Regions from separate parts of the Streptomyces sp. NPDC004539 genome, predicted to be linked through region 3. Evidence: riboswitches for the same ligand, from Rfam matches in the RefSeq annotation. Region 3 holds a riboswitch; each other region holds the start of a gene.
The links. A riboswitch is a leader RNA that binds a small molecule or an ion and turns the genes downstream of it on or off. The one in region 3 is predicted to bind cobalamin.
Positions count from the first base shown of each region.

Region 1: linked by a shared signal. The riboswitch ahead of ABZX85_RS47470 (prenyltransferase/squalene oxidase repeat-containing protein) and the one ahead of ABZX85_RS21825 (ABC transporter substrate-binding protein) in region 3 are both predicted to bind cobalamin.
Region 2: linked by a shared signal. The riboswitch ahead of ABZX85_RS02555 (ribonucleoside-diphosphate reductase subunit alpha) and the one ahead of ABZX85_RS21825 (ABC transporter substrate-binding protein) in region 3 are both predicted to bind cobalamin.
Region 4: linked by a shared signal. The riboswitch ahead of ABZX85_RS32215 (cobalamin biosynthesis protein) and the one ahead of ABZX85_RS21825 (ABC transporter substrate-binding protein) in region 3 are both predicted to bind cobalamin.

Region 1 is NZ_JBEXLS010000045.1:14,150-19,536, forward strand. It holds gene ABZX85_RS47465 (hypothetical protein) at 1-439, opposite strand, end outside; gene ABZX85_RS47470 (prenyltransferase/squalene oxidase repeat-containing protein) at 436-3,177, opposite strand; cobalamin riboswitch at 3,292-3,417, opposite strand; cobalamin riboswitch at 3,509-3,584, shown strand; gene ABZX85_RS47475 (hypothetical protein) at 3,686-5,119, shown strand; gene ABZX85_RS47480 (alpha/beta hydrolase) at 5,196-5,387, opposite strand, start outside.
Region 2 is NZ_JBEXLS010000001.1:586,456-591,842, reverse strand. It holds gene ABZX85_RS02560 (ribonucleotide-diphosphate reductase subunit beta) at 1-344, opposite strand, end outside; gene ABZX85_RS02555 (ribonucleoside-diphosphate reductase subunit alpha) at 344-2,710, opposite strand; cobalamin riboswitch at 2,840-2,972, opposite strand; gene mctP (monocarboxylate uptake permease MctP) at 3,284-4,894, opposite strand; gene ABZX85_RS02545 (DUF3311 domain-containing protein) at 4,891-5,148, opposite strand; gene ABZX85_RS02540 (GntR family transcriptional regulator) at 5,275-5,387, opposite strand, start outside.
Region 3 is NZ_JBEXLS010000010.1:99,751-105,137, forward strand. It holds gene ABZX85_RS21815 (ABC transporter ATP-binding protein) at 308-1,084, opposite strand; gene ABZX85_RS21820 (iron chelate uptake ABC transporter family permease subunit) at 1,081-2,103, opposite strand; gene ABZX85_RS21825 (ABC transporter substrate-binding protein) at 2,100-3,116, opposite strand; cobalamin riboswitch at 3,205-3,332, opposite strand; gene ABZX85_RS21830 (GNAT family N-acetyltransferase) at 3,385-3,945, opposite strand; gene ABZX85_RS21835 (GNAT family N-acetyltransferase) at 3,981-4,490, opposite strand; gene ABZX85_RS21840 (hypothetical protein) at 4,508-5,065, opposite strand; gene ABZX85_RS21845 (helix-turn-helix domain-containing protein) at 5,083-5,387, opposite strand, start outside.
Region 4 is NZ_JBEXLS010000018.1:175,182-180,568, forward strand. It holds gene ABZX85_RS32210 (cobyric acid synthase) at 1-1,438, opposite strand, end outside; gene ABZX85_RS32215 (cobalamin biosynthesis protein) at 1,435-2,484, opposite strand; cobalamin riboswitch at 2,587-2,729, opposite strand; gene ABZX85_RS32220 (hypothetical protein) at 2,866-3,087, opposite strand; gene ABZX85_RS32225 (inorganic phosphate transporter) at 3,108-4,328, opposite strand; gene ABZX85_RS32230 (class II aldolase/adducin family protein) at 4,468-5,142, shown strand; gene ABZX85_RS32235 (alpha/beta fold hydrolase) at 5,195-5,387, shown strand, end outside.

The DNA.
Region 1 (5,387 bases), on a different contig from region 3:
CGGGCTGGGGTTTGTAGAGCATGGCGCCGAGTTGGCTGTAGGTCCAGTCGTCGTCGCCCGGGTCTGCGTGCCAGTACGACCAGTAGGCGGAGGCGGGCGGGGTGAGGACGCAGTCGTCCTCGGCGGCGGTCGGGTACTGCCTGCCGCTGTCGTGTCCGCTGTAGCCGATGCGGCAGATGAACGCGGGCCCGTCGTGTCCGGTGCCGGTGGTTCGCCAGCCGCCCTGGTTGAGGAGTTCGTAGCCGGTGGTCGGGGTGGTGCCGCAGGAGCGGTAGACCGGGCCGCCCCAGTGGCTAAAGTCCACGGCGAGGACCGCTCCGGACGTGGTGGTGCACCGGCCCATGGGCTGGGGCGCGGCCGTGGCGGGGGTGAGCGCGGCGGCGAGCGCGGCGGCCGTCAGCCCAAGAGCCGCCCCGGCCCGCAGGACTCGTCCGGTCATCGCCCGGCTCCGCTCGCCGCGCGCCTGCGGGCGATGACGACGGTCCACCAGCCCGCGAGCACCAGCACGAGGGCGATCGCACCGAGGGCGCCGACCTGTACGCCCGTCGACGCCAGGACTCCCCTGCCGCTGCCGCCGTCCGTACCCACTCCCCCGGTGCCGCCGCCCGGCGTGACGATCGCCGGGGCGCTGCCGCTGGGGCTCGGTGTGGGCTGGGGCGAAGTGCCGGCCAGGCTGCGCGTCAGGGTGCCGAAGCTGACGCCGGTCGCGCCGCCGACGGCCTGGGTGGAGGCGCGCAGGTCGGAGCCGGCCTGCCCCTCCTTCGCCACCCGGAACCCGCCGTCGTCGTTCTGCTGTCCGGCGAGGAACCTCCGGGCGTCGGCGATCTCGTCGGCGTACTTCTCCGCGTCGAGGGAGAGCCCCTGCACCGCGAGCGCGGCCGAGTTGACCGAGTTCCCGGCGGCGCCGGGGAAGCCGCCGTCGGCCAACTGCCTTGACGCGAGCCAGGAGAGGGCCTTGTCCACGGCCTTCTCCGCCGTGTCGCCGCCGGCCAGATCGAGCGCCATGGCCGCGATCGCGGTGGAGTCGACGTCGGCGTCCTTCGTCGCCGGGATCAGGCTCGGCCAGGCGCCGCTGTCCTGCTGGAGGCTCGCCAGATAGGCGACCGGCTCCCGCGCCTTCTCCCCGGCCCTCAACTGCGCGATCACCGCGAGGGATTGGCCGAACACGGAAGGCGCATAGGTGTAGGCGCCCTTCGCCGCGCAGGAACGGTCGGGCGCGGTGCTCGCCTTCGTGCATACGGCCTTGTCGAGCGCGGCGATCAGGTCGTGGCCGGCGAAGTCGCGCGGGTCGCGGCCGACGGCCTCGGCGAGCAGGGCTGTCTTGCCGAGGGAGCCGCCGGTGGCGTGGGGTGTGCCGATGCCGGTCCAGTCGTTGACGGTGCGGCCCTCGCCGTCCTTGCCCTCGTGGTCGAGGAAGTCGACGATGCCGCGCAGTCCGGCGTTGTCGAGGCCGGTCGCGGCGAGGGCGTAGGCGCCGTCGACGGTCAGGCCGAAGTCGGCGCGGGTCGTCCCGGGTCCGGCGGTGTAGTAGCGGCCCTGCTTCAGGTTGGCGGGGTCGGTGAGGTAGGCGACGCCCTTCTTGAGGTCGGGGCCGACCCCCGGGGGCGGGGTGGTCGGGGGCGCGGTGGGGGTCGTCGGCGGGTCGGTCGGCTCGGCCTGCTTCGTGGTCAGGGTGACGAGGCTGGTGCCGGCGCCGGCGAGGACGGCGGGCGGGGTCGGATAGAGGGCCGGGTCGGTGGCGCCCTCCTCGAACCCGAAGCCGCCGCCGTCGAGTTGCTGCCGCGACAGCCAGCCCACGGCCGCGTTCGCGCGGGTGGTGTCGCCGAGTACGCGCAGGGCCTGGGCGGCGTACGCGGTCGCGTACACGCCGCCGGTCGTGGAACCGGTGTAGCCGGGGAACGCGCCGTCCGCGCGCTGGGTCTTCGTCAGGTAGGTGCGCGCCTTCGTGACCGCGTCGTCGTGACCGCCCGCCTTGTTCAGGACGAGGGCGACCAGGCCGGTGGTGGCGGAGTCGCCGTCGCAGTGCTCGCCGGGGCGGATGAGGATGCTGGTGATGCCGCCGTCGGCGCACTGGAGTTGGGTGAGGCGGCCGACGGTGGCCGCCGGAGGAGTCGTTCCGGACCGCAACAGGGCCAGTACGGACAGAGCCTGTCCCTCGGCGTACCCGGCGCCCGCGAAGTCGCCCTTGGCGGTGCAGCCGGGGGTCGGTTCGCCGGACTCCGGGCCCGCCGCGCACACGTTCTTCGCCAGGTCGCCGACGAGGTCGTGGCCGCCGAAGGTGTGCGCGTCCTGTCCGGTGATCTCGGCGAGGAGGGCCAGGCGGGCGGCTGCCGTGGCGTCGGGGGCCCGGTCGGTGCCGTTCGGGTAGGCGTAGTCGGCGGTGTGGGCGGCGAGGAAGGCGGTGATCTTGTCGAGGCCGGCGCTCCTGCCGTCGGTGGCGGCGAGGGCGTAGGCGGTCTCGGTGGTCAGGAGGTGGTTCGGGGCGCCGTCGTCGACGACGCGTTCGCCGTCGGTGAGGCGGCTCTTGAGCCAGGTCGCCGCGGAGGCCAGGTCGATGTCGCCGGGCGCGCCGGTGGGGGTGGTGCCCGGATCGGGGGTGCCGGTGGTGCCCGCGCGGACGTCGTCCGGGGTGAAGGCGGGCCGGCCCGTGCTGCCGCCGACGTCGGTGCCGCCGTAGACCCAGGCGTCGACGTCGCCGTCCTTGAGTGTGCGGTCCATGGCTCCGTACCGGCTGTAGGTCCATTCGTCCTGGCCGGGTGCGGCGGTCCAGTACGACCAGTAGGCCGTCGCCTGCGGGGTCAGAACGCAGGGTTCCTCGTCCGGAGTCGGGTACTGCGTACCGGAGTTGAAGGTGCCGGAGCCGATACGGCAGATGAAGCCGGGGCCGTCGTGCCGGGTGCCGGTGGTGGTGAAGCCGGCGTCGTGGAGGAGGTCGTAGCCGGTGGTCGGGGTGGTGTCGCAGCCGCGCTCGACCTTGCCGCCGAACGGCTCGAAGTCGACGGCGGCGACCGCGCCGTCGGTCGCGGTGCAGTCGCCGATGGGGTCGGCGGCGGCTGGGGAGATGGTGGTGAGGAAGGTCGTGCAGGCGGCTGCGATCAGCAGCAGCGCGGTCGCAAGTGCCGTCCAGGCGCCGGGTGTTGTGCCCGACCGCGCGCCTCTTCGCTCTCCGGTCCCCATGGCCGCCCCCTCGTCCGGCGCGGGACGGAGACGTGGTTGAGGACCCTCGTGGTCACGGGAGTTCCCCCGTACGAGAGTCGGTCGCACCACGCCGTAGTCCGCGACGGCGTTCGTTGCTCGGATCACGCTCCAGGCAGTCCGGCTCGCCCGGCGTGTGCCGGGCCCACGGTTGCGGGTCAGCGCCGGTTTTCGACCGGCTTCCCCTGGAACTTCTTGCGTATCAGGCGGATTTGAACACGGTTCACAGAGAGCGTCAAGGTGTCGCACAGGGTGACGCGGGTCGCTCTGGCCACGCGGGTGGCGGTCGGGTACCGTCCGGCACTGCCGAGTGGGGGAACCCGGTGGGAGTCCGGGGCTGACGCGCAGCGGTGTGGGACGGCAGAGGGCCGTTCCGAGCCCGAATGCCCAGGCGGCGCAGCACCTTCGGAAGCCGATCCACGCGTCCCGGACGGCGGCCCCACCCACCGCAGGCGGGTCCGGTCGGCGTCCCTCACCCAAGGAGCAGGCCATGTCCCGTCGTTCCGCCCTGACCCTCGCCGCCGCCCTCGGCGCCTTCGCGCTCACCACGCTGCCCGCGGCGGCCACCGCCACCCCGGCGCAGATCGCCACCTCGAAGACGAACGGCGTCACCTACCTCAAGTCCCTTCAGGCGGCGGACGGTTCGTACGCCGGGTCGGGGCTGTCCAACGAGTGGGCGTTCAGCGCCTTCGCCGCGGCCGGGACCGCCGCCGTGGACGTGACGCCGGGCGGCGACACGAGCAAGAACGCGAGAACCGTCTACCGCGACCTGCTGTCCACCGGCGGCTGGCCGTCCTCCTCCCCCGTCGTCACCGACTACGAACGCGCCGCCCTCAACGCCTACGCCGCCGGCCTCGACCCGGCCCGTGTCTCCGCCTCCCGCAACCTGATCGCCGACATCTACGGCTACTGGCAGACCTCGGAAGCCGGTTACTTCGGCCCGTCGGCCACCTTCAACGGCACGGTGTTCGCCGCGCTGGCCCTGGGCGGCGCGAAGACGGCATCCGGGCAGGTCCGCGTCCCCCAGTCGCTGCGCGACGCGATCGTCACCCGGCTGCGCGCCAACCAGCACAACGACGGCGGCTGGAACTACGGCAAGGCCGAGGGCAACCCCACCCAGCTCGCCGCCGCGAGCGACATCGACATGACCGGCGCGGCCATGGCGGCGCTGTGCGTGTCGGGCGTGCCGAACACCGACACCGACGTCGTGCAGGCCAAGGCGTTCCTCAAGAGCAAGCTGGTGGCGAGCACCGGGGCCTTCAACGCCGTGTTCGGGGTGAACACCGATTCCAACGGCTGGGCCGTGTCCGGCCTCAACGCCTGCGGGATCAATCCGCAGACCGGTGACTTCCTCACCGCCCAGGGCAAGACCCCGGTCGACTTCCTGATCGCCCAGCAGTTCAACCCCGGCGGCGGCTTCAAGTACCTGCCCAGCGACACGAGTCCGTCCTCGTACGCGTCCATCGACGGCCTGCGCGCGGTGGCCGGAGGCGGCTTCACGGCCACACCGCCCGTCCCGACGACCGCCGGCGCCCCGCAGTGGGTGGGGCAGTCGTCCTTCACCGCCGGTACGGCGACGAAGCTGGCGCTGACCGTGGACGACGGGTCCGGGAACCTGCGGGTGTGCTCGGTCGCCCTGACGCCGACCGGCGCGACGACGACCTTGGGTGCCGTCCTCGACGCGGCGACGGGCTCGGGGGGTTCGGGAGGTTCAGGGGGTTCGGGAGGTTCGGCCACTCCGTCCGGCTGCGTGACAGCCGTGACACCGTCCTCCGGCACCGGGACCGTCACCGCCCTCAACGGCACGGCCGCCAACGGCTCCAGCACCTGGAAGGTCAGCATCGACGGCTCGTCCTTCGCGACCGCCGCACGGGAGACGGCCGTGGGCGTCGGAGACACGATCGCCGTGCGCTGGGGGGCCTGACGGCAGCCGTACGGCTACCGGGTCGCGGTGTGCACCCGAGGCCGGGAAGCACACGGCCGGAGGGCCGGTCGAAGCCCTATGCGTCCACCGCGCCCCGCACGAATCTCCGGAGGTGCGTACGTACGGCGTCGGGCTGCTCCAGCCAGGGCTCGTGCCCGGCGTCCGCGATCCGCGTCAACGGTAGACCGAGCCGGAACGCGAGTGATTCGAGAGCCGACAGGGGCCGAGGATCGGCGACCCCGGCGAGGAGTTCCGTTCGCGCGGGCAA
Region 2 (5,387 bases), on a different contig from region 3:
AGCGTCAGATAGAATTGGACGTGCACGGCCTCCTCGAAGAGCTGACGCGACAGGTACAGCCGCGCCTCCGGGGAGTTGATGTGCTTGTACAGCGTCAGCACGAGGTTGTTCGCGACGATCGAGTCACCCGTCGCGAAGAACGCCACCAGCCGGCCGATGAGGTGCTGCTCCATCGGCGACAGCTTCGCGAGGTCCGCGACGTCCGAGTGGAGGTCGACCTCCTCGACCGTCCACGTGTTCTTGATCGCGTCCCGGTAGCGCTCGTAGAAGTCCGGGTAGCGCATCGGACGAAGCGTCAGCTCGAAGCCGGGGTCGAGCAGGTTCTTCTGGGCTTCGGTGGTCATTACTGGCATGCCTCGCAGGACTCGGGGTTTTCGAGGGAGCAGGCGACCGCGTCGGGGTCCGTGGCCTGCTGCACCGGGATGGGGGCCTGCGCCTGGGCGGCGCGGGCGATGCGCGTCGCCGGGCGCGAGCGCAGGTAGTACGTCGTCTTCAGCCCGGACTTCCAGGCGTACGCGTACATCGAGGAGAGCTTGCCGATCGTCGGCGTCTCCAGGAACAGGTTCAGGGACTGCGCCTGGTCCAGGTACGGCGTCCGCGCGGCGGCCATGTCGATCAGACCGCGCTGCGGGATCTCCCACGCCGTGCGGTACAGCGCCCGCACCTCGTCCGGAATCCACACGAAGTCCTGCACCGAGCCGTTGGCCTCGCGCAGCGCCTCACGGGTCCGGGCGTCCCACACGCCGAGGTCCTTCAGATCCTGCACCAGGTACGAGTTGACCTGGAGGAACTCACCGGAGAGCGTCTCGCGCTTGAACAGGTTGGACACCTGCGGCTCGATGCACTCGTAGACGCCCGCGATGGACGCGATCGTCGCGGTCGGCGCGATCGCCAGCAGCAGCGAGTTGCGCAGCCCGGTCGACGCGATCCGCTCCCGCAGCGCCGCCCACCGCTCCGGCCACGTGAACTCGACGCCGAAGTGGTCGGGGTGCAGCACACCACGCGCCGTACGGGTCTTCTCCCACGCGGGCAGCGGACCGGACCGCTCGGCGAGGTCCGCGGACGCCTCGTACGCGGCCAGCATGATCCGCTCGGCGATCCGCGTCGACAGGGCCTTCGCCTCGGCGGAGTCGAACGGGACGCGCAGCTTGAAGAAGACGTCCTGGAGACCCATCGCGCCCAGGCCCACCGGACGCCACTTCGTGTTGGAGCGGCCCGCCTGCTCGGTCGGGTAGAAGTTGATGTCGACGACGCGGTCGAGGAAGGTCACGGCGGTGCGGACGGTCTCGTCCAGCCGCTCCCAGTCGATGTCGCCACCGGTCACGAACGCGCCCAGGTTCACCGAACCCAGGTTGCAGACGGCCGTCTCGCCGTCGTCCGTGACCTCCAGGATCTCCGTGCAGAGGTTGGAGGAGTGCACGACGTGCCCCGGCTCGGCGGTCTGGTTCGCCGTACGGTTCGCGGCGTCCTTGAACGTCATCCAGCCGTTGCCGGTCTGCGCGAGCGTCCGCATCATGCGGCCGTACAGGTCACGCGCCGGGATCGTCTTCCTGGCGAGACCTTTCGCCTCCGCCGCGCGGTACGCCGCGTCGAACTCGTCGCCCCACAGGTCGACCAGCTCCGGCACGTCCGACGGGGAGAACAGCGACCACTCCTGGTCCGCGTTGACCCGGCGCATGAACTCGTCCGGAATCCAGTGCGCGAGGTTCAGGTTGTGCGTCCGGCGGGCGTCCTCACCGGTGTTGTCCCGCAGCTCCAGGAACTCCTCGATGTCGGAGTGCCAGGTCTCCAGGTAGACCGCCGCCGCGCCCTTGCGCCGACCGCCCTGGTTGACGGCCGCCACACTCGCGTCCAGCGTCTTCAGGAACGGCACGATGCCGTTGGAGTGCCCGTTCGTGCCCCGGATCAGCGAACCCCGGGAGCGGATGCGGGAGTACGACAGACCGATGCCGCCGGCGTGCTTCGACAGCCGGGCGACCTGGTGGTAGCGGTCGTAGATGGAGTCCAGCTCGTCGACGGGGGAGTCGAGGAGGTAGCAGGACGACATCTGCGGGTGGCGGGTGCCGGAGTTGAAGAGGGTGGGGGAGGAGGGGAGGTAGTCGAGCCGGCTCATCAGGCCGTACAGCGCGGTGACTTCGTCCAGGGCGCGGACGGTGCTGTCCTCGGCCAGGCCCGACGCGACCCGGAGCAGGAAGTGCTGGGGGGTCTCGATCACCTTGCGGGTGATCGGGTGCCGCAGGAGGTAACGGCTGTGCAGGGTGCGCAGGCCGAAGTAGCCGAAGCGGTCGTCGGCGGCGGGGTCGATCAGGCCGTCGAGGTACGTGGCGTGCAGGGCGGCGAACTCCGCGGTGCGGTCGGCGATGAGGCCCTCGCGGTGACCCACGGAGACCGACTCCGTGAAGGTCGTCACACCCTGGGAGGCGGCCTCGGCGCGGATGCTGATCGTCAGGAGGCGGGCGGCGAGGCGGGAGTACGCCGGGTCCTCGGAGATCAGGCCGGCGGCGGCCTCGGTCGCGAGCTCGCGCAACTCGGCCTCGTCCGCCCGCGCGGAGCGGCCCCGCAGGGCGGCGGCGGCGACCCGGCCGGGGTCGGCGTCGGGGAGGTCGGCGGTCAGCTCCGTCAGGGTCCGCAGCAGCGCGGTTCCGGGACCGTCGTTCTCGGTCTCGACCGCCTGGACCTCTGAAACCGGTTCGACTGGCGCGATCGTCACGTGAGGCTCTCCCTCGCTCGGCAGGGGGCCTGGGGGAGGGCAGGGCAGCGCGAACGCACGGCGCGTTTGCACCCCGGCCCACTCCGCGAGGCCCGGACGTCAGGGCACGCCGAGCCGTCCTGGGTACGGCTGGGCGCGTGTGCTGTCGGCAGGTCCTCGGACTGACTCTCGTGTGCGTATGCGCACAAGTACACCGTTGCGGGACAGTTCCGGATTCACACCGGATTCCCCTGCGGCGACAGCGAGCATGAGCATACATCTAGTGCCGGGTTGTGGTGGCACCCCCAGATGTTGTGTCGTGTCGGCTTCGGAGTGTCAACTGTCGGGTGAGAATTGTGATGCGGGGGAGGGGGTGGGGCGTGCTGCGGGCTGCCGACTGCGGGCCCGCTGTGGCTGGTCGCGCAGTTCCCCGCGCCCCTGGGGGTGGTGGCCGACGGTGGTTCGCTGCGGGTCGTGCGACACAGGACCGCGCCCCTGGAAGCGCGCGGAGCGCATCTTCCAGGGGCGCGGGGCTGTATCGATCTGCGGCTACCGCCGCGCGGGCGCGAGCAACCACGACGGTGCCGCACCTGCCTAGTGGGCCGCTCCCGACGTCGCCGGAGGTAGCTCCGTCTGGACGCCCGGGTCGCCCGCGTCCGCTGTGTAGTCCTCGGGGCGGGTCTCGTCGATGCCGTCGGGGGCCTTGGCCGCCCGCAGGACGAACGTCAGGACCACCGTGACCGCGACGTTCAGGACGAAGGCGGTGAGGCCGATGTAGCCGATCTCACCGATGCCGGGGATCTCCTTCGAGCTGCCGCCGAAGTGCTTCTGGGTCGGCGAGGCGACGCCGTACGCGGCGATCGTGCCGTAGAGCATGCCGACCGCCCAGCCGCCCAGCAGGGCCCAGCGGTGGAACCAGCGGGTGAAGAGACCGCCGACGAGGGCCGGGAAGGTCTGGAGAATCCAGATCCCGCCGAGGAGCTGGAAGTTGATGGCGACGGTCTTGTCCATCGTCAGGACGAAGACCAGCGCGCCCACCTTCACGAGCAGCGAGACCAGTTTCGAGACCTTGGTCTCCTGCGCCGGCGTCGCGTCGGGCTTGATGAAGTCTTTGTAGATGTTCCGCGTGAAGAGGTTGGCCGCCGCGATGGACATGATCGCGGCCGGCACCAGCGCCCCGATCCCGATCGCCGCGAACGCGACCCCCGCGAACCAGTCCGGGAACATGTTCTCGAACAGCTGAGGGATCGCCAGCTGCCCGTTCTTGACCTTCACCCCGGCGGCGATGGCCATGAACCCGAGCAGCGCCAGCAGCCCCAGCATCAGGGAATACAGCGGCAGGATCGTCGTGTTGCGCCGGATGACGTCGCGGCTCCGGGAGGAGAGAGTCGCCGTGATCGAGTGGGGGTACATGAACAGCGCCAGCGCCGAACCGAGCGCGAGCGTCGCGTACGTCCACTGCGCGCCCTGCGCCGGCACGAGCCCCCCGGCCCCGGCGGCCTCGTACTTCTCCCCGGCCTTCGCGAAGATCTCGTCGAACCCGCCCAGCTTGATCGGGATGTAGATGATCGCGACCGTGATGACGATGTAGATCAGCGTGTCCTTGACGAACGCGATCAGCGCCGGTGCCCGCAGCCCCGAGGAGTACGTGTACGCGGCCAGCACGCCGAAGGCGATCAGCAGGGGCAGGTCCTTGATGAACCAGTTCGTGTCCTCGCCGCCCCCGACGCCCATGACGTCGAGGACCGCCTGGATGCCGACGAGCTGGAGCGCGATGTACGGCATCGTCGCGAGGATGCCGGTGAGGGCGACCGCGAGGGACAGCCCCTTGGACCCGAACCGCCCGCGCACGAAGTCGGACGTGGTGACGTACCCGTGCTTGTGCGAGACGGACCACAGGCGGGGCAGGAACGTGAAGATGAGGGGGTAGACGAGGATCGTGTACGGCACCGCGAAGAACCCGGCCGCGCCGGCCGCGTACACCGCCGCCGGCACCGCGACGAACGTGTACGCCGTGTAGAGGTCCCCGCCGAGCAGGAACCAGGTCACCCAGGTCCCGAACGACCGCCCGCCGAGCCCCCATTCGTCCAGGGAGTGCTCGTTCTCCGCCTTGCGCCAGCGCGCCGCGAGGAACCCCATGACCGTGACGGCCAGGAAGAAGAAGATGAAGACGCCGAGCGCGACGCCGTTCACACCGTCGTTCACTTCGCCGCACCCCCCTTGCGGGCGCGCTGGTCACGCTGCCAGAGCTGGTACGCGGTCATCGTCAGCACCGTGGAGACCAGCACCCACAGCATCTGGTACCAGTAGAAGAACGGGATGCCGATGAACCGCGGGTTCACATCGGCATACGAACCGACCCACAGCAGCGCCACGAAGGGCGCGAACAGGCACAGGGCGATGACGACGCGCAAGGGCGTCACCACCGGTTCCCCGGCCTTCGGTGGGGTGTCTGACATCGGCGGCTCCGTCCCCTCGCTGAGATCACCAGTGATCACCAATGCAATGCGCAGGCAATCTAAGTGACGGATAAGCACAGGGGAAGCCTTGTTCGCAGATCGTCCTGATCCTGTGTCACTCCATGGTTACTCCACGGGCCGCTTCAGCCGCGCCACGAACTTGTACCGGTCCCCCCGCCACACCGACCGCACCCACTCCACGGGCTCCCCCCGGAGGTCGAGGGAGTGCCGGGACAGCA
Region 3 (5,387 bases):
CCCGGCGTCGGCAGAGCGCGCGGCGGCACAGGGGAGCGACACGGGCGCGTGGCCCTCCGGGCGAGGGCGGGGAGTGGGGCCGGGGCGCCGCGCCGATGTGGGGGAACGCCTCGCGGGCTGCCCGGCGGCCGTGGCGCGTACACCGTCCCGGCCGGCCGTGGCACATCGTGCGGCCCCGGCCTTCGGTGGCGCGCACGCGCTCCCGGCAGCCCGCGGCGCGCACCCGTCCCGGCCGCCGTCCGGCGCGTGCGCCCGGCTCACACGGCCGGACGCCGGGTCTTCACCGGCTCCCGCGTGTGCGCCCCGCTCACACCGGGCCGAGGAAACGGATGTGCGGACGGCCGTCGGCCGCCTCCTCGGGGAAGGTGACCGTGGCGCGTACGCCGTACACGTCCGCCACGAGCGACTCCGTCAGGACCTCGCGGGGGGTGCCGGCCGCGATGACGCGGCCCTGTTTGAGGACGGCCAGGCGGTCGCAGTACATCGCCGCGAGGTTGAGGTCGTGGAGGGCGACGACCGTCGTGATGCCCAGCTCCGTGACCAGGGACATCAGGGCCAACTGGTGCTGGATGTCGAGGTGGTTGGTCGGCTCGTCCAGGAGCAGCTCACGGGGGTCCTGCGCGAGGGCGCGCGCGATGTGCACCCGCTGCCGCTCCCCGCCCGACAGGGAGTGCCAGGGCCGCTCCGCCTTGTCCGCGAGCCCGGTACGCTCCAGCGCCGTCCGCACGGCGTCCTCGTCACCCGGCGCGGCCGGCGCCCACGCCCGCCGGTGCGGGATACGGCCCAGCCGGACGACGTCGACGACCGTCAGCGCGACCTGCGTGTCCGCCTGCTGCTCGACGACGGCGACCCGGCGCGCGACCGCCCGGCGGCCCACCTCCGGCAGCGGGCGGCCGTCGAGGGTGACGGTGCCCGAGTCCGGGGCGAGGACACCCGCGAGGAGCCGCAGCAGCGTGGACTTCCCGGAGCCGTTCGGCCCGAGCAGGCCCGTGACCTCGCCGGGGCGCGGGGTGAGGGTGACGCCGTCGAGGATCAGGGTGCCGCCCGCCGTACGGCGGACCCGGTCCGCGTTCAGCCCGTTCACCGCGCCCCCTTCGTCCGGTACAGCACCGCCACGAACGCCGGCACCCCGATCAGGGACGTCACGACCCCCACCGGGACCTCCTGCGGGGCGAGGACCGTCCGGGCCAGCGTGTCGACCCAGACCAGGAACACCGCGCCCGCCAGCGCCGTCGCCGGGAGCAGCCGGGTGTGGCCGGGGCCGGTGAGGGCGCGGGTCGCGTGCGGCAGGACCAGGCCGACGAAGCCGATCGCACCCGCCGAGCTGACCAGGGCCGCCGTCAGCAGCGCCGTCGTACAGAGCAGGATCAGCCGGGTACGGGCCACGGAGACGCCCAGCGACGTCGCCGCGTCCTGGCCGAACGCGAACGCGTCCAGCGTGCGGGCCTGGCCCACGCAGACCAGCAGCGCCACCGCGAGGATCGCCGCGCCGACCGCGACGTCCGTCCAGTCCGCGCCGCTCAGCGAGCCCAGCAGCCAGAACAGGATGCCCCGCGTGGTCTCCGCGTCGGCGGCCGTCATCACGATGAACGACGTCAGCGCCGAGAACAGCTGCATCGCCGCGACCCCCGCGAGGACCACCCGGTCCGTCGTCCCGCCCAGCGTGTGACTGAGCAGCAGCACCAGCCCGAACGACAGCATCGCCCCGATGAACGCCCCGCCCGACACCGACACGAGCCCGCCGCCCGCGCCGAGGACGACGATGACGACCGCGCCCGTCGACGCGCCCGAGGAGACGCCCAGCACGAACGGGTCCGCGAGGGGGTTGCGCAGCAGCGACTGCATCACCGCCCCGCACACCGCGAGCCCCGCCCCGCACACTGCCGCGAGGAGCGTGCGCGGGAGCCGCAGGTTCCACACGATGCCGTCCCGCAGCGGGCTCAGCTCCGAGTGGCCCCAGCCGAGATGGGACGCCACCGACGCCCACACGTCACCGACGGCGATGTCCGCCGGGCCGATCGTGATCGCCAGGGCGACCGAGAGGGCCAGCAGCGCGAGGCCGCCCGCGCCGAGCAGCAGCCCGCGGGCCGTCGCCCGGGTCATCCCGCGAGGCCGTCCGCGCGCAGCGCCGCCGCGACCTTCTCGATGCCCTCGACCGTACGGATCGTCGGGTTCATGGCCTGACCGGACAGCAGGACGTACCGCTTCTTCTTCACCGCCGTCATGTTCTTCGTGACCGGGTTCGACTCCAGGAACTCGATCTTCTTCGCGGCGGTCTCCGCGGTCTGCTGCTTACGGGTCAGGTCGCCGATCACCAGGACGTCCGGGTCGCGGTCGGCGACCGTCTCCCAACTCACCTGCGGCCACTCGTCCTTCGTGTCTGCGAAGGCGTTCTTCGCGTCCAGCGTGCGGGTGATGACGCCGGGGGCGCCGCAACAGCCCGCCAGGTAGGGGGACTGGGAGTTCGCGAACCAGTACAGCAGCGTGACGTCCTGCGCCTTGAGGCCCGAAGTCGCCGCCGTCACGCGCTTCTTGAGGTCGGCGACCAGTTTCTCGCCGCGTTCCTCGACACCGAAGATCCTTGCCAGGTCCAGGACTTCGCCGTAGATCGTGTCGATCGCGAGGGGCTGGGTGCGGGCGCCGTCGCCGTCCCCGCCGTTGTCCTTGCCGACGCAGTCGGAGGGGGAGAGGTACGTCGGGACGCCCAGCTTCTCGAACTGCTCGCGCGGGGCGACGCCGCCCTTGCCGAGGGTCGAGGCGAACGAGGCGGCCACGAAGTCCGGTTCGGTGTCGAGGACGGTCTCCAGGGAGGGGGCGTTGTCCGCGAGGCGCTTGACCTTCGCGTTCTCCTTCGTCAGGTTCGCGGAGACCGGGTCGGTCCAGGTCGCCGTGCCGACCATGCGGTCCGCGAGACCCAGGGAGAGCATGATCTCGGTCGTGCCCTGGTTGAGGGAGACCGCCCGCTTCGGCGGGGAGCCGACGGTGACCTTCTGCCCGCAGTTCGTGAGCGTCACCGCCTCGGCGGCGCTCTTGGAGTCCTTCTCCGAGGACCCTCCGCACCCGGTCAGCAGGACGGCGGAGACGATGAACAGGGCAGCGGGACGTGCGAGCCGCACAGAGCATCCTTCGGCGTCGAGGGCTCGTACGCGAAGCCCGGTCGTACGGTCGAACCCCCGACCGTCTTCCCGGCCGGTGGCCGCCAGCAGGTCTTCGGACTCGGGATCGTCCGGCCGGAGCGCCTTCCCGGACGAACTCACCCCGTCCAGTGGCCTGTTGCCCCGCCCGTCACCCTCACCGCTGCGCGTCAGCTCCGGATTCCCACCGGATTCCCTGACCCGTGCGCCCACCTGCGCGCACATGGGTTCGACTGGCCCTGGGAAGCTATCACACGCCCTCCGCCCGCCACCGGTCCGCGCGCACCGCGTACACGTACTCACTGCCCCACTCGCCGTCCCCGTCGAGATCGTTCTCCACGAGGTGCGCCTCCCTGGCCATCCCCAGCCGCTCGCACACCCGCACCGACCCGGTGTTCCGGGTGTCCAGCCGGGCGAAGAGCCGGTGGACCCCGAACGCCTCGAAGGCGAGAGCGGCCACCGCCCGCGCCGCCTCCGCCGCGTACCCCTGTCCGCCGTGCGCCGGATGGAACACCCACCCGATCTCCGCCTGCCGCGCCCGCGCGCTCGCCAGCTTCAGCACGATCTCCCCGACGACCCCCGGCTCCTGCGCCCGGCACACCGCGACCACCAGATCGTCGCCGTCCTCGGCCCACCGCGTCCCGGCGGACCGCCGCACCAGCGATTCCGCGCACTTGTCCCTGGTCAGCGGCGGCCGGTACAGGTAGCGGGCCACCTCGGGAATCCCCTGGTAGGCGTGCAGGTCGTCGAGGTCGTCCGGGGTGAAGAGGCGCAGGCGGAGGCGTTCGGTGGAGAGGGGGAGTGTGATCACCGGGTCAAGCTATCCCCGGGAGGGAGCCGTACGCCTCAGGGTTTCCCGGCGTCCGCGAGGCTGAGCCGCCATCGCACCTCGCCCTCCTGCCACTCCCCGGTCGCCGTCAGTCCCGCACTCGCCGCGACGGCGGCCGACGCCCGGTGGTCCGGGTGGACATGGGCGACGACGGTGTCCACCCCCTTCTCGACGAGCCACCCGACCAACCCCCGGGCGGCTTCCCCGGCGATCCCCCGCCCCTGCCACGGGGTCCCCACCACCCACGCCACCCCCGCGACGGCCCTCCGCTCGACCGTCGCCTGAACAGTCCCCACCAGGCACCCTCCCTCACGCAGCCGGACCACCCAGTTCAGCCAGTCCACCCCCGGCTCGGAGGAACCGGCGGCGAGGCGCAGGTAGCGCTCGTGCAGAGCCTCCGGAGTGTCCGGTGCACCACCGATGAAGGCATGGAGCGCAGGATCGGACAGCACGACCGCCATCTCCCCGGCGTGCTCGACGCGCAAGGGCACAAGATCGAGCCGCCCGGTACGGATCGCCTCCGCCATGAGGCCGTGCCTGGCGGTCACTCCCGCGCCTCCTCATACCGGGCCATGATCGCCGCGAGCCGGACGGCCCACTCGCGCTCGGCGACGTCGAGGCCCTGCTCCAGCGTCTCGACGAACGACACCCGGCTCACCGACGCCACGGTCGGCGCCCCCAGCGCCGGACGCCCCTCCTCGTACAACCGACAACCGAGATGCAGCCACTCCCCATCAGGAAACGCGAACGCCCTCACATCGTTGGTGCACTCACCCCAGTCCAGAAACGCCCACCGAGCAAGCGCCTCCCCCACCTCGGGCTCCTCCCCGACCTCGTCGTACGCCCAACTCTCCGCGACGAGAAACGCCTCGACCGGCGAACTGAACCCCACCGGCGCCGCCCCCGCCCCACGGAACCGCGGCAACTCGTCCCCGAGCTTCTTCACCAGCAGCGGCGGATAGAACGCGTTGTCCCACGCGTTCACATGCACCCCGCCCACGAACACATCCACACACAACAACCCCGGGTCCCGCTCGACATGAAACTCCAGCCCGAACCCGTCCCGCGACCCGAACAACCGACCCCCGCCCTCGTACGCCATCCCGCCACCCTACTGACCTACCCCGCGTCCTCGTACGACGACGCCCCCACCGACCGCTCCCCACCGAGCCACGTCGTCAGGGCCCACCACCAGTGGAGGGTCTCCGTGTGGCCGCCCGGGCCGCTGCCCAGGGAGCTGCCGGTGATTTGCTGGAGGCGGGCGAGGCGGTAGCGGACGGTGTTGGGGTGGGTGAAGAGGGCGGCGGCGGTCTGGTCGAGGCGGCGGCCGAGGTCGAGGAAGGTGAGGGCGGTCAGGGCGAGTTGGCGGTGGAAGTCGTCGGTGGGGTCCAGGGAGCCGAGGAGGCGGGTCGTCAGGTAGGTGC
Region 4 (5,387 bases), on a different contig from region 3:
CGTCGGTGTTCGCGTGCTGTTCGATCAGGTCGCCGAGCAGATCGAGCTGTCGCTCGCGCAGTTCGGCGAACGAGGTGTCGGTGGCGGGCACGAAGCGGCGGCCCGCGGCGGCGGCCACCTCGCGAAGAAAGGCCCGCCGGAATCCGTCCGACTCCAGCGAACCGTGCCAGTGCGTACCCCAGACGGCCCCGACTCGGCAGCCGTCCAGGAAGGGTTCTCCTCCATCGACAGAGGCGACCCCATGGTGGATCTCGTATCCCTCGACCCGCTCGCCGAGGGCCTCGCCCACCGGCCGGGTCAAGGTCTTCTCGCGGGCGAACCGCACCCGCACGGGCAGCAGCCCGAGCCCGTCGACGATCCCGGCGCGCGACTCGACGTCGTCCTCGATCCGCTCGCCGAGCAGCTGGAAGCCGCCGCAGATCCCGAGCACCGGCCGCCCGGCAGCGGCCCGGCGCCCCAACTCGGCCGCCAGCCCCCGCTCCCGAAGCCACTCAAGTGCCTTCACCGTCCCCCGAGTTCCGGGGACGACGACCAGATCCGCGTCCGCGAGTTCCTCGGGCCGGTCCACGAACCGCACCACCACACCGGGTTCGGCGGCCAGCGCGTCGACGTCCGTGAAGTTCGACATCAACGGCACCGCGCAGACGGCGACCCGGAGCACCTCGTCCCCGACCGGCGCCGTGAGCGAGGACTCCCGTACGGCCCCCCGCAGGGACACCGCCATGCCGTCCTCCTCGTCGATCCCGAGCCCCGCGCGGAACGGCAGCACCCCGTACGACGGACGCCCGGTCAGGCCGCGCAGCATCTCCAACCCCGGTTCCAGCAGCGACACATCGCCCCGGAACTTGTTCACCAGGAACCCGGCGACCAGCGCCTGGTCCTCGGGGGAGAGCAGCGCGACCGTGCCGAAGAACGACGCGAAGACGCCGCCCCGGTCGATGTCCCCGACCACCAGCACCGGCAGCCCCGCGTTCCGCGCGATGCCCATGTTGACGATGTCGGTGCGCCGCAGATTGATCTCGGCGGGCGATCCGGCGCCCTCGCAGATCACCGCGTCGTGCGTGGCGCGGAGTTCGGCGAGACAGTCGAGGACGGTTCCGAGGAGCTGCTCCTGCCGGCCCCCGTGGTACCGGCGGGCGTCCATCTCGCCGACCGGCTTGCCCATCAGCACGACCTGGCTGCTGCGCTCCCCGCCCGGCTTCAGCAGCACGGGGTTCATCAGCGCCGTCGGCTCGATCCGGCACGCCTGCGCCTGCATGGCCTGCGCCCGCCCGATCTCGGCGCCCTCCCGGGTCACGAACGAGTTCAGGGACATGTTCTGCGCCTTGAACGGCGCGACCTTCACCCCCTGCCGGACGAGCCACCGGCAGATCCCGGCGGTGACGACACTCTTCCCGGCGTCCGAGGTGGTCCCGGCGACCAACAGCCCGCCACTCATGAACCCGCCCCCCTTTTCAGCAACCGTTTACACAAACTCCGCCCGGCAGCCCCGAGCCCCGTGGCCCCGACCCCGGCAGCCCCGACACGCCTAGCGGCCCCCCGCCCCGCCAACGCCCGCCCGACCACCACCCGCCCGGCGACCGTCACCCCCAGCGCCAGCCAACTCACCCGCCGGGACAGCCGCACAGCCCGCTCGACATCACCGACGACGACCCCGCGCCCACCGGCGTTGAGCACCGGCCGATGCTCCACCCGCCCCGCGTACGACAGGGTCCCGCCCATCCGCACCCCGAGCGCCCCCGCGAACGACGCCTCCACCGGCCCGGCGTTGGGGCTCGGATGCTTCACCGCGTCCGCCCGCCAGGCCCGCACGGCCCCCCGGGGATCGTCCCCGGCGGCACACGCGAGGACGGCGGTCAGCCGGGCCCCCGGCCAGCCGGCGACGTCGTCGAGCCGGGCGGAGGCCCACCCGTACCGCAGGTGACGCGGCGACCGGTGCCCCACCATCGCGTCGAGCGTGTTGACGGCCCGGAACCCCAGCAGCCCCGGCACCCCGCCGACGGCCCCCCACACCAGCGCGCCCACGACCGCGTCGGACGTGTTCTCGGCAACCGATTCCACAACGGCCCGCGCGATCCCGTAGGCGTCCAGCGCCTGCGGGTCCCGCCCGCACAGATGCGGCAGCCGCGCCCGCGCCGCCTCGACGTCCCCGGCCTCCAGCGCCCGTCCGATGTGCCGCGCCTCGCGCGCGAGGGAGGTGCCGCCGACGACCGCCCAGGTCGCGGCGGAGGTCAGGGCGAGGGAGGCGCCGGGGGAGCGGCGTACGGACGAGGCGGCCACCGCGCCCAGGGCGATCGCGCCGCCCGCGCAGACGGCCGTGTGCAGGGCTCCCCAGCCGCGGTGGTCGTGCCACAGCACGCGTTCCACGGACATCGCGGCACGGCCGAACGCGGCGACCGGATGCCCCCGGCGGGGGTCGCCGAGGAGCAGGTCACCGAGGAGGCCGGCGGCGGCGCCGTACGCGTGGAGGCGATCGGCACCCATCGGCTCAGCCGGCCGTGGGAGCGGGCAGCGGTCGGGGTCGGTACCTCAGACGGCGGCGGCCGAGCATAGCGATATGTCCTCACTCAGGGTGTCCACGCCCTGGTTCGACGAGACCGGCGGTGGGAGTTCCTGGCTCCCGGGGATGACTACCCCGGTCACAGTGGCGGGACCGCGCCGGATTCGCACCGACTTCCTCCTGAGCCGCCGTACATGGCCCTGGCAGTCCACCACGGGCCTCGAAGAGCCGTCAACTCGCTGTTGACCTGCGAGAGCGGACTGTGCAGAACCCCACACGACCCGTCGGGCCGACCGCACACGAAACCCCGTACGGCGGGTGCCGTACGGGGTTGTGGAAACGGTTGCTGCCGGTCTTCCGGAGGCTCAGGCGACGATGAGGCTGATGCCGTACGCCACGGCCCCCAGGCACGCCGCGAAGCACGCGTACGCGCCGGTGACCGCGAGGGCGGCGGAGCCGCCGTCGGCCTGGGCGCGCTCGTGCCGGGAGAGGCCCATGACGCCGAGGGTGAAGAGGGTCACGATGCCCACGGTGACCACGAGGCTGACACCGAAGACGGAGCCGAGAGCGGACCAGTCGATCTTCATGGTTGCGGTGTCCTTCGGGGTCAGACGGTCGCGGCCGGGGGAGCGGCCGGGTCGGTGGTGGCGACGGTCGCCGGCGCGGGGATGACGACCTTGATGTCACCGGCGTCGGAGTCGGAGTCGGAGACGACATCAGCGGTGTCGTCCGTGTCGTTCACGTTGTTGTGGTCGACGACCTCGCGCCGCGAGATCTTCCAGATCGCCGCGCTGGAGCCGACGAGGAAGACGGCGACGGCTGCCGTGCCCCAGTCACCGAGGTCGGTGACCGACTCGGCGAGCGCGCCGACGAGCCCGGCGGCCGGCAGCGTCAGCCCCCAGGCGACGAACATCCGGGTCGCCGTGGACCAGCGCACCACCCCGCCCTTGCGGCCGAGCCCCGCGCCCATCACGGAGCCGGATACGGCGTGCGTGGTGGAGAGGGAGAAGCCGAGGTGGGAGGAGGCCAGGATGACTGTCGCGGCGGACGTCTGGGCGGCGAAGCCCTGCTGCGGCCGGAGGTCGGTGAGGCCCTTGCCCATCGTGCGGATGATGCGCCAGCCGCCCAGGTAGGTGCCGAGCGCGATCGCGACGCCCGCGGAGAGGATGACCCAGGTGGGCGGGTCGGAGTCGGGCGCCAGGGAGCCGCCCGCGACCAGCGCGAGGGTGATGATGCCCATCGTCTTCTGCGCGTCGTTCGTGCCGTGCGCGAGGGAGACGAGGCCGGCCGAGGCGATCTGCCCGAACCGGTAGCTCTTCTCCGCGGCCTTTCCTTCGGCCTTCTTGCCGAGGGTGTACGACAGCCTCGTCGCCAGCATCGCGGCGAGCCCGGCGACGATCGGGGCGGCGACCGCCGGGATCAGCACCTTCGTCACCAGCACGTCGCCGTGCACCGCGCCGGAGCCGGCCGAGGCCAGCGTGGCGCCGATCAGGCCGCCCATCAGGGCGTGCGAGGAACTGGAGGGCAGGCCCACCAGCCAGGTCAGCAGGTTCCAGAGGATCGCGCCCACCAGGGCGGCGAAGATGACCTCCGGTCGTATACCGCTTTCGTCGACGAGTCCCTTGGAGATCGTGTTCGCGACCTCCACGGAGAGAAACGCCCCCACAAGGTTGAGCGCGGCGGACATGGCCACCGCCACCTTGGGCCTCAGTGCGCCGGTCGAGATGGTCGTGGCCATCGCGTTGGCGGTGTCGTGGAAACCGTTCGTGAAATCGAACGCGAGAGCGGTGATCACCACTATCGCGAGGATCAGCGAGAAGTTTTCCATTTACCCAGGCAATCGTTCGAAGTAATCGGCTGGTTGAAGGTAGGTAACCTGGATGAACGGAAGGTGAACTGGACAGGGCATCGTGGTGTCGCTCCGGGCATGACTCCCCCTCTTCCCCGCCCCCTGGCAGGATCGCCGTATGGCTGAGCAGAGGCGCCCGCGTCCCGAAGAGGCCGCGGCATGGGGCTCCCTGGTGACGACCGCCCGCCGCACCGTCACCGACGGACTCGTGGTGGGCACATCCGGAAACGTGTCGGTCCGCGTCGCCGAGGTGGTCCTCGTCACACCGACAGGCGTCCCGTACGACCGTCTCGGGCCGGACGACATCACGGGCGTCGACCTCGACGGCCACCAGGTGCTGGGCACCCTGCGGCCGACCAGCGAACTCCCCATGCACCTCACGGTCTACCGCGCCTTCCCCGCCGCCGGCGCCGTCGTCCACACCCACTCCGTCCACGCCACCGCCGTCTCCACCCTCGTCCCCGAACTCCCCCCGATCCACTACATGACCGGCGCCCTCGGCGGCCCGGTCCGCGTCGCTCCCTACGCGACCTACGGCACGGAAGAACTCGCGGACAACATCCGTACGGCTCTCCAGGGCCGTACCGCCTGCCTGATCCAGAACCACGGCACCCTCGCCCACGCCCCCACCCTGGAGCGGGCCTTCACCGACTCCGCGCAACTCGAATGGATGTCCCACCTCTGGCTCACCGCGGCCTCGGTCCCCGGCCACCCCCCGCACCTCCTCACCCCGGCGCAGGTACGGGAGGCGGGGGAGAAGCTGAGCCGGTACGGGCAGGGCGCGACGGACTGAGCGGCCGGGGCGTCCACTGGCCACCCCCGCCCGCCACCCGGACACTGGACGAGTGCGCCCAGTCAAAGCGACGGCCGTCGCCGTCTCCGCAGTAGTGGCCGCCGGAGCGGCGAGTGTCGCCGCGGGCCGGATGGCGAGCGACCCGGCGTTGAAGGCACCGCCGGACCGTCCCCTGCCGACGGAACCGAAGCTCACGGTCCACCGCGCGGCGGCGGGCGAGGTCACGCTCACGCGCGGCCTCGCCG